DNA from 3 places in the Streptococcus hepaticus genome. Region 3 is predicted to be linked to each of the others. Evidence: predicted binding sites of a transcription regulator. Region 3 holds the regulator's gene; each other region holds the start of a gene.
What was found. Region 3 encodes Rex, which represses fermentation and respiration genes when NADH is low (regulators of the CRP and FNR family bind a similar motif). Its sites were predicted from a motif close to TTGTGAANTANTTCACAA; they were not measured.
Positions count from the first base shown of each region.

Region 1: the regulator Rex is predicted to act here: its motif matches at 989-1,006, upstream of ACHUFA_RS08530 (BMC domain-containing protein).
Region 2: the regulator Rex is predicted to act here: its motif matches at 1,780-1,797, upstream of pflB (formate C-acetyltransferase).

Region 1 is NZ_JBINIY010000011.1:16,337-19,621, forward strand. Features, by position in the region: gene uvrC (excinuclease ABC subunit UvrC) at 1-839, shown strand, start outside; gene ACHUFA_RS08530 (BMC domain-containing protein) at 1,200-1,475, shown strand; gene ACHUFA_RS08535 (DMT family transporter) at 1,500-2,507, shown strand; gene ACHUFA_RS08540 (hypothetical protein) at 2,510-2,794, shown strand; gene ACHUFA_RS08545 (BMC domain-containing protein) at 2,810-3,106, shown strand; gene ACHUFA_RS08550 (BMC domain-containing protein) at 3,124-3,285, shown strand, end outside.
Region 2 is NZ_JBINIY010000003.1:106,555-109,839, forward strand. Features, by position in the region: gene pflB (formate C-acetyltransferase) at 1-1,683, opposite strand, end outside; gene dinB (DNA polymerase IV) at 1,888-2,952, shown strand; gene recD2 (SF1B family DNA helicase RecD2) at 3,042-3,285, opposite strand, start outside.
Region 3 is NZ_JBINIY010000009.1:34,407-37,691, reverse strand. Features, by position in the region: gene ACHUFA_RS07850 (alpha/beta hydrolase fold domain-containing protein) at 1-832, opposite strand, end outside; gene ACHUFA_RS07845 (redox-sensing transcriptional repressor Rex) at 1,031-1,669, shown strand; gene ACHUFA_RS07840 (gamma-glutamyl-gamma-aminobutyrate hydrolase family protein) at 1,674-2,369, shown strand; gene radC (RadC family protein) at 2,366-3,046, opposite strand; gene ACHUFA_RS07830 (class A sortase) at 3,103-3,285, opposite strand, start outside.

The DNA of each region.
Region 1 (3,285 bases), on a different contig from region 3:
ATGCAAAAGTCGTCAAACCTCAGCGTGGGGAGAAGAAGCAGTTGGTCAATCTAGCTATCAAGAATGCTCGTGTCAGTTTGGAGCAGAAATTTGACTTGCTGGAAAAAGACCTTAAGAAAACTCACGGTGCTACCAAGGAATTGGGTGCCAAGCTTGGTCTGGGACGATTACGTCGTATTGAAGCCTTTGATAACTCCAATATTATGGGAACTAGTCCAGTTTCTGCCATGATACTGTTTGTGGATGGTAAGCCTAGCAAGAACAATTACCGTAAGTACAAGATTAAGACAGTGAAAGGTCCAGATGACTATGCCAGCATGCGGGAAGTGATTTATCGGCGCTATAGTCGGGTCAAGCGGGAGCATCTGCCAGAGCCGGATTTGATTATCATTGATGGTGGACAAGGGCAGGTCAATGCTGCGTTGGATAGCTTGAAGCGCTTGAAGATGGAATACATCCCAGTTGCGGGTTTGCAGAAAAATGACAAACACCAGACGCATGAATTACTCTTTGGTAATCCTTTACAGGTCGTTGAATTGGAACGGAATTCACAGGAATTTTTCCTATTGCAACGTATTCAGGATGAGGTCCACCGCTTTGCCATTAGTTTCCACAAACAGGTACGGTCCAAGAATAGCTTTGCCTCCAAATTGGACGGCATTGAGGGACTTGGTCCTAAGCGCAAACATGCTTTACTCAAACATTTTCGCTCTATTCCTAAAATTCAAGCTGCCAGTCTACAGGAAATTGCTGATCTGGGAGTTCCTTATCAGGTAGCTGAACGGGTCAAGGAAAAATTGGCACTGAGAGAGAACGAGACATCTTCTAAATCAGAATAGCGAAAGAAGCCGAGAGGTTTCTTTTTTGTATGCCTTTCTCAAAGTTAGTCCTAAGGGGAAGGTTTGAAAAGAGGAAAAACGAGCTAATAATTCAGAAAATTCTGTCCGACTAATATTTCATTAGAAAAAAATGATTTAAAATTGTCCATTTGTAACAGAATTCACAAAAAAATATTTTTTTAAAAGAATGTTGACTTTATCGCAATGGAAAGGCTTACAATCTAGTTGTGATGAATATTTATCTATCATTCATACGAAAAATAATCTGTTTTACCTAGTCAATAAGCGCTTTCAAACATAAGAAACAGATACTAAATTGCTTACAAAAAATAAAAATAAAACAAAAAGGAGGTTTGTATCATGAGTTCTGAAGCATTAGGAATGATTGAAACAAAAGGGTTAATCGGTGCAATTGAAGCAGCCGATGCAATGGTCAAGGCGGCCAATGTGACCTTGGTCGGCAAGGAATTGGTCGGTGGCGGTCTCGTCACGGTCTTGGTTCGAGGTGATGTAGGAGCAGTGAAGGCTTCTACAGATGCAGGTGCAGCTGCTGCACAACGAGTTGGGGAATTGATTTCAGTGCATGTGATTCCACGCCCTCATACAGAGGTGGAAACAATCTTACCAACAAAATAAAAAGAAATAAGGAGTTATTTTTCCATGGGACAAAATATGAATAATGGAAGTCAAGCGACAGCTCATCAACAAATGGTTGAATTGACCAAGAAATTCCATGCCATTGGAATTCGGAGTGGTATCATTTCAGGCTTATTTTATGGTCTCTATTCTTTTGTTGTCATGATTATCAGTGGCTTTGATCCGATAAAATCAGCTGTTGGCATTTTTGCAGCTCCCTTTGTTATGGGAGGTATCAATGACTTTCTTGGTGGTTGTGTTCTGTTGCTCAATGTTATTCGGACAGGTAAATTTAAAGAACTGGGCAGAAGCTTAGCGACCAAGCCTGGGAAAATTATGCTATTGGGATTTATCTTAGGAGGGCCAATTGCCAACGGTGCTTATCTGATTGGTTTGTCACTTGCAGGAGCCTTTGCGATTCCAGTATCTGCTACAACGGCCGCTTTCGGTGCCTTATTTGCAGCAATCTTCTTAAAACAAAAAATTACTCCACGTGTTGGACTGGGAATGGTACTCTGCGTAGCAGGTGCAGTCATCTTAAATTTGGTCAAACCAGAAGGGGCCACAAACTTTACCTTGGGAATTATTCTGGCAGTCTTTGCAGCGATTTGTTGGGGGCTTGAAGGATGTATCTCTAGCTTCGGTGGAGCTATGTTGGACTCAGAAGTAGCTGTTACCATTCGTCAAATTGTATCTGGCTTGATTCAAATGATTATCATTGTACCAATGGTTGGTGCGACTGGCCTCTTTACAAAAATGATTGCAGCTCCACTTCCAATGTTCCTCTTGCTCGTATCTGGCACACTGGTAGGTATTTCTTATACCACTTGGTACCAATCAAATGCTATGGTCGGTACAGCAATTGGTATGTCTCTCAATATCACTTATGCTTTCTGGGGAGTCTTCTTCAGTATCCTCTTCTTGGGACAAGCATTGACACCAACCATTACCATTGGTTCTATCATTGTTATCTTGGGGGCTATCATCGTAACGACCAATCCATTGGATTTATTTAGAAAGAGTGAGGTATAAAAATGGGACTTTTACCAGCAAGAACGGCTGTATTGAATTATTTAAGTACTGTTGAAAAAGCTGATGTACACCAAGTCATGGAAGCTTTAAAATCACAATACGGAAGCGAAAAACAATTCACAGTTCCACTCTTCCTTGAACATCTCATGTCTTTGGAATGTAACTGCTATGTGGAACAAGTGGGCTATGATTTGGACGAACATCAAAAACTTAGAATCTTGTATAAAATCACTGCTGATGGCCTAGATGCCGTTGACAAATATGTTGCAGCAGAATACAAAAGATAATCGGAGGAATTATCAATGAGATATTATGGTGGACAAGCCTTGGGCTTGGTCGAAACATTAGGACTGGTACCTGCTATGGAAGCATGCGACAAGATGCTCAAAGCAAGTGATGTAAAACTCGTGTCCTATGAAAATGTCGGCTCAACTCTCGTGACTGTTATGGTAGTGGGAGATGTAGCTGCTGTGCGTGCCGCTGTTGAAGCAGGTGCTGCAGCCGCTGCAGCAATTGGTAAATTGACTGCTCACAATGTGATGCCAAGACCAATTCCAACCGTCGGTGACATTGTGTCAGTACATGATATTGACAACTAGACATAAAGGAGAATACCGTGAAAAGATATCAAGCAATTGGGGCAATTGAAACATTTGGCTTAGTCTTTGCTTTAGAAGCAGCAGATGCCATGGTAAAAGCCTCTGAAGTAGATGTTATTGGTTATGAAAATGTGGCTTCTGGTTATATCTCTGTCATCGTTCAAGGTGAGACAGAAGCC
Region 2 (3,285 bases), on a different contig from region 3:
GTCGTAAACATAGCCGTTTTCATCACGGATAGTTTTAACTGTAGCATACTTGATAGCTGACAATGTATCAACAGTATTTGCGAAACCACAGATACCGAATCCCATGTTAGCGCGGTGTTTAGTTGGTAAGAAGGCCATTTGAACTGCTTCGTAGTTGTACTTGTCAGTCATGTAGTGGATGATGTTCAAGGCATCTACGTAAGTGTCAGTCAACCAGTCAAGAGATTTTTCAAAGTTAGCTTTAACTGTTTCGAAGTCAAGAACTTCGTCAGTGATTGGGTCGATGTCAAATACTTTGTAGTCTTTGTGTACATCGTCGTAACCACCGTTGATACCAGTAAGAAGAGCTTTCAAGACGTTTACACGAGCACCGAAGTACTGGATGTTGTGACGTGCATCTTCGTTTTCTGGGTCAAGTGGTGATACACAGCATGAGATACATGACATTTCACCGTAACCGTCTTTAGCCATTGTAGTCACACCTTCGTATTGGATAGAAGAGTGTTTGTGTGACATTTTCATACAGTACTTACGGAAGCTGTATGGCAATTTATCAGTCCAAAGAACAGTCAAGTTTGGTTCTGGTGAGTTACCGATGTTGTCAAGAGTGTTGAGGAAGCGGTAGTCCATCTTCGTTACACGGTGACGACCGTCAGCACCCATACCAGCCATTGAAGTTGTGATGAATGTTGGGTCACCTGAGTAAAGTGCATCGTAAGCTTTTGTACGAGCGAATTTTACTGTACGAAGTTTCATAACGAAGTCGTCAACAAATTCTTGGATTTCGCTTTCAGTAAATGTACCACGAGCCAAGTCACGTTCTGCATAGATATCAAGAACGATTGGTACACGACCAAGTGAAGTAGCAGCACCGTTGATAACGCGACATACTGCCATGAAGGCGATGTTTACCCATTGGATAGCTTCTTTTACGTTCATGGCTGGTTTACGAACGTCAACGCCGTAAAGGTCACCAAGGCGAACAACTTGTTGCAATGCTTGGTATTGCAAGTTGATTTCTTCACGAAGGCGGATAGTTTCCTCGTTGATTTCTTTTACTGCATTCCAGTCAGCAACTTTTTCTTCCATCAAGTATTCAGCACCGTACAAAGCAAGACGAGCATAAACACCGATGATACGTCCACGTGAGTAAGCATCTGGAAGACCAGTTACAGTGTGAGCGTGACGAGCGCGACGGATATTTGAAGTGTAAGCACGGAAGATACCGTCGTTAACAGTAGTTACGTGTTTTGTGTAAATTTCATGTAATGTTTCGTTTGGAGTGTAGCCGTTTTCTGTCAAAGTAGTTTCAGCCATACGGATACCACCTTTTGGCATGAAGCTAAGTTTGAAGAGTTCATCATTTTGAAGACCGAAAATCAATTCGTCTTCTTTTGAGATGTAACCAGCTGGGATGTCAGCTATAGATGCTGCACGATCAGTGTCCATTGGGAAACGAGTTTCTTCGTAGCGAGCTTTTGTTTCTTCTACGATTTTTTTAATTTTGAGTGAACGCTCAGTTGCACCTGCAAGGAAGCTTTCATCACCATCATATGGTGTGTAGTTTGCTTGAACAAAACGTGATACGCTAGCTTTTTCTTGCCAGTCAGTACCTGCAAATCCTTCCCAGGCTTGGGCGAAAATGTCTTCAGTTACATTTTTAGTTTTAACCTTTGTTGACATGAGGTTTCTCCTTCTTATTAAGTGTTGCAAACACTTTTAATGCTTTCATTATACCACTTGTAAACACTTTCTACAAGGTCAAAACTCCTGAAAAAATATTGAAAAAATTTACAAAAACTTACAATGTTTTTCATAAATTTCCCCTGTTTTCAAATCCGGTATTTTAGTGGGAAGTAGAGTATAATAGGAGAAAACGGAGGCTTTATGTTAATTTTTCCTTTGATCAATGACACATCACGAAAAATCATTCATATCGATATGGATGCCTTTTTTGCTGCCATTGAGCAAAGAGACAATCCGAAATTGAAAGGAAAACCCGTTATCATTGCAAGAGATCCGCGGCAGACGGGTGGTCGGGGTGTGGTCTCGACTTGTAGCTATGAAGCGCGTGTGTTCGGGGTACATTCAGCCATGTCTTCTAAGGAGGCTTATGAGCGTTGTCCGCAAGGGATTTTCATTTCGGGGAATTATGAGAAATACCAAGCAGTTGGCTTGCAGGTGCGAGAGATTTTCAAGCGCTATACGGATTTGGTGGAGCCTATGTCCATTGATGAGGCCTACTTGGATGTAACAGATAATAAATTAGGAATCAAGTCCGCCGTCAAGGTGGCTAAAATGATTCAATATGATATCTGGAATGAATTACAGTTGACAGCTTCAGCTGGCGTTTCCTATAATAAATTTTTGGCAAAAATTGCTTCTGATATGGAAAAACCGCATGGTCTGACCTTGATTTTGCCAGAAGAAGCGGTAGAGATTTTGTCGGAAATGCCTGTTGAAAAATTTCACGGAGTGGGAAAGAAAACGGTCGAACGGTTGCATGATATGGCTGTTTTTACAGGCAAGGATTTGTTAGAAATCCCTGAGATGACCTTGATTGACAAGTTTGGACGATTCGGATTTGACTTGTACAGGAAGGCGCGGGGCATTTCTTCAAATAAGGTCAAGGTCAATCGGTTCCGCAAGTCCATCGGTAAGGAACGGACCTACGCCAAGCTCCTTTATACGGAAGAAGATGCTAAAAAAGAGTTGACAAGTTTAGCCAAACGCGTCAGCCAAAGTCTGGACAAGCATGGCAAGGTCGGCAAAACAGTGGTGGTTAAGATACGCTATGGCGATTTTGCTACCATGACCAAACGCGTTAGTTTAGAAGAATACACTAAAAATGAGGAGGTTATCGAGCGTCAGGCGCATGACATTTTTGAGGCGGTCGGTGAACCAGCAAAAGGCATTCGTCTGCTGGGCGTGACGGTAACGAATTTTGGGTAGAAAGAAAAACGCAAGAGAACTCTATTTCTGAGTCTCTTGTGTTTTTGTATTTTTACTATTTAGGGGAAAATATTTGATTAGTGGGTATCTTAGATTTTAAAAAATTGAGCAATATCTTCTTCGGTTATTCCAATCATGGGATCAATGGTGAGGATGTTTTGCTCGGTCAGGCGATAATCGGCTGGCTGAGGGGAAGTTGCGTCTGGTGAAGTTTTTAGACTGTCCAGCTCTGCCGTTTTCCCAAGAAAACGAGGAACTAGATAGGTCTTGCGTCTGGTGCCAGCGTTTTTTACGGCATAGCCAAAGGCGCGAACCTGTCCCAGAAGGATAAGC
Region 3 (3,285 bases):
CTGTGAACATCGTAATTTTTGCAAGACCTGCCATATCTCCATACATCGGACTGACATAGGGGTGTTGAGTGTTGTTTGCACCACCGGCCCAAAGAGTCCCCACACGCTTCAAGCCCCAAGCAGATAGAATTGGATCATCCTTTTCAAAAGCAGTAATGGCTGGATTGCTCATGGTCACATCTAGCCAAGGGGACAGAAGAATGATGTCTTTAGGCTGCTCTAAAAATCCACGGTCTTTCTCTTCACGAATAGCTTGGGCTAATCCAAGAGCAAGACCTCCCCCAGCAGAATCTCCCATGATGGTCACATTCTTAGCAGCGGTTTCTTGAAGAATATCGCGATATAAGTCAACTAAATGTGGCATAACATCACTGTATTTGTAAGTTGGGGCCTTTGGATAAATCGGCAGTACAATTTTAGCATCTAAACTTCTGGACAGTATATTGAGCATTTCGATATGGTAGCTTGTTGGATTATTCAAATATGAGCCACCATGTAAATACAAAATAACTTTTTGACTAGCTGGATTTGGTGCCTCATTCCAGCTGTGGATCTGCATTTGATAGGTTGTAGCATCTGTCTTTAAATCGCCATTTACCTCTGATGGCTGTAAGTCAAAACCTTTATTGGCCACTTCACCAGCACTTTTGACGTAATGATCAAACTCCGCTTCATTTTGTGGGCTATAATATTTTTTATCTCCCTTTATCCAAAAATACTTTTCAATGAGCCAGCTATACCAAGAGCGTTCTTCAGCCTTTGCTGTTGCTGTAATTCCTAATGACAGTGCCAAGGTCACGATTACACCTGTATAGAGTAACTGTTTTTTCATATTCTTCTCCTTTTTCCTTTTACAATATTTTCTCACAATATTATTAATATCATCTTATGCTGAACTAAAGATTTTCCAAAGAAGTAGAATTTATAAACAGATCTTTGCCTATTTTACTTCCTTTCTGCGCTCTAATTGTTGCTTTTTTCACAAACTTGTTCTAAAATAAAGTATAAAGAACTGAATGGAGAAAAGATTATGAAAAACGGAAAAGAAACAGCTATTCCTCGTGCAACTGCTAAAAGACTTTCATTGTATTATCGGATTTTCAAACGTTTCCACCGCGAAAATATCGAAAAAGCAAGCTCAAAAGAAATTGCCGAAGCTATTGGTATTGACTCAGCAACTGTTCGTCGTGATTTCTCCTATTTTGGTGAGTTAGGGCGTCGTGGTTTTGGATATGATGTCAAAAAATTAATGGACTTCTTCGCAGATATCTTGAACGACAACTCTATTACAAATGTAATGCTGGTCGGTGTCGGAAATATGGGTCGTGCCCTTCTCCACTACCGCTTTCACGAGCGCAACAAAATGAAAATTGTCATGGCTTTTGAAGCTGATGGCCATCCTGCGATTGGAAGCATTGATGAAAATGTGCCGATTTACGCTATTTCTGAACTCAAAGAACGCATTGCACAAGCTAATGCTCAAACTGCTATCCTGACCGTACCAAGTTCAAAAGCTCAAGAAGTTGCGGACATCTTGGTCGAAGCTGGAGTTAAAGGAATTCTCAGCTTCTCACCAGTCAATCTAACTGTTCCAAAAGATGTCGTTGTACAGTATGTGGACTTGACAAGTGAGTTGCAAACTCTTCTCTACTTCATGCGTAAAAACTAAGCTTATGAAGCAAGTTATCATTGGAATTACGGGCAATCAGTTCATTGACAAAGAAGACAAAGTCTCTCCTCGAATGTCCTACTGTGCAACTGGATTTGCTGAAGCGGTGCGAGAAGCAGGTGGCCTTCCTATTGTCATGCCGCTAGCTGAGCCTAAATATGCTGCCCAGTATGTGGCCATGATTGATAAATTGATTTTAACAGGGGGACAAAATGTTCTCCCCCACTTTTATAATGAAGAGCAGACCATTATCAGCGACGATTACCTGCTAGAACGCGATCTCTTTGAATTAGAATTGATTAAAGAAGCACGTTTGCAAAACAAGCCTATTTTAGCTATCTGCCGTGGGCTTCAGCTATTTAATGTTGCCATGGGTGGTAGTCTTCATCAAGATATTCCCAGCCATTGGCAGGAAATGGAAGCAGATTTACCGCAGCATCAAATTGATATTCTAGAAAATACAGTATTATCAGCTATTTTAGGAAAATCAGCAAGTGTCAACTCCTTCCACCATCAAGCCATAAAAGACCTCGCTACCAACTTAACAGTTATTGCGACGTCTAGTCAAGACGGAATAATTGAAGCTATAACAACGAATGACGGTAGGCCGTTTTTAGGTGTTCAATGGCATCCTGAACTCATGCGGGGAGTAAATTCTCAGCAGCAGGCTATTTTTGACTACTTTGTTCAAAAACTTTAAGCTAATTCGCTTTCTTCTCGGAAGCTATAATAGTCATCCTGGCCCACAATCAAGTGGTCTAAAAGTACGAGTCCTAGTGTTTCACAGGACTTTTTTAATTTGTCTGTAAAAAGCAAATCATTTTTACTTGGCTGTACAGACCCTGATGGGTGATTATGGATGATAATAATAGAGGTTGCCATGCATTTGACGGCATAGTGCAGGATTTCTCTTGGTTCCGCAATACTTCGGTTTACGCTTCCAATAAAAATGGTGCGCTGGGAAATAATTTGATTTTGGGTATTGAGGTACAGAGCAACCAAGTGTTCCTGTTTTTTCATCCCAATTTCTTGAATCATCTTCAGAGCCAGTTTCTCACTTCCCAATATCTGCTCCCGTTTCTGTAATTCAGACTGATTGATTCGCTTCCCAAGTTCGATCATGGCTTTGATTTCTATAGCTTTCACACGACCGATCCCCGTTAATTCTTGGAGTTCTTCCAAAGAAAGGTCAGCTAACGAAGACAAGGTTTCTAATTTGGAGAGCAAATGATTGGAAACGACAGAGACTGGTTCTTTTCGGGTACCTGTACGGATAAAGATGGACAATAATTCCTGATTGCTCAGCTTCTCTGCGCCCACTTCTACTAAGCGCTCTCTAGGTTGCAGGGACTGTTCTTGAAATGATACTTGATACATAAGTTCCTCCTTACCTAATCTATTCGTAAAAAAACTGAAGTCCGAAGACCTCAGTTTTACAATTGAATTTGATTATAGGATTGTTCAAAATATTTCAGAACACTTGATGTGACATCTTTATAAGAGAGCGTCTCTGTCAAATCACCTTGAACAATGATTCGCATAGTGGCATCCAAATCCTCACATGTTACAAGTGTGATATTTTTTTGATCAAGAACATCTTCAACAACATCAACACG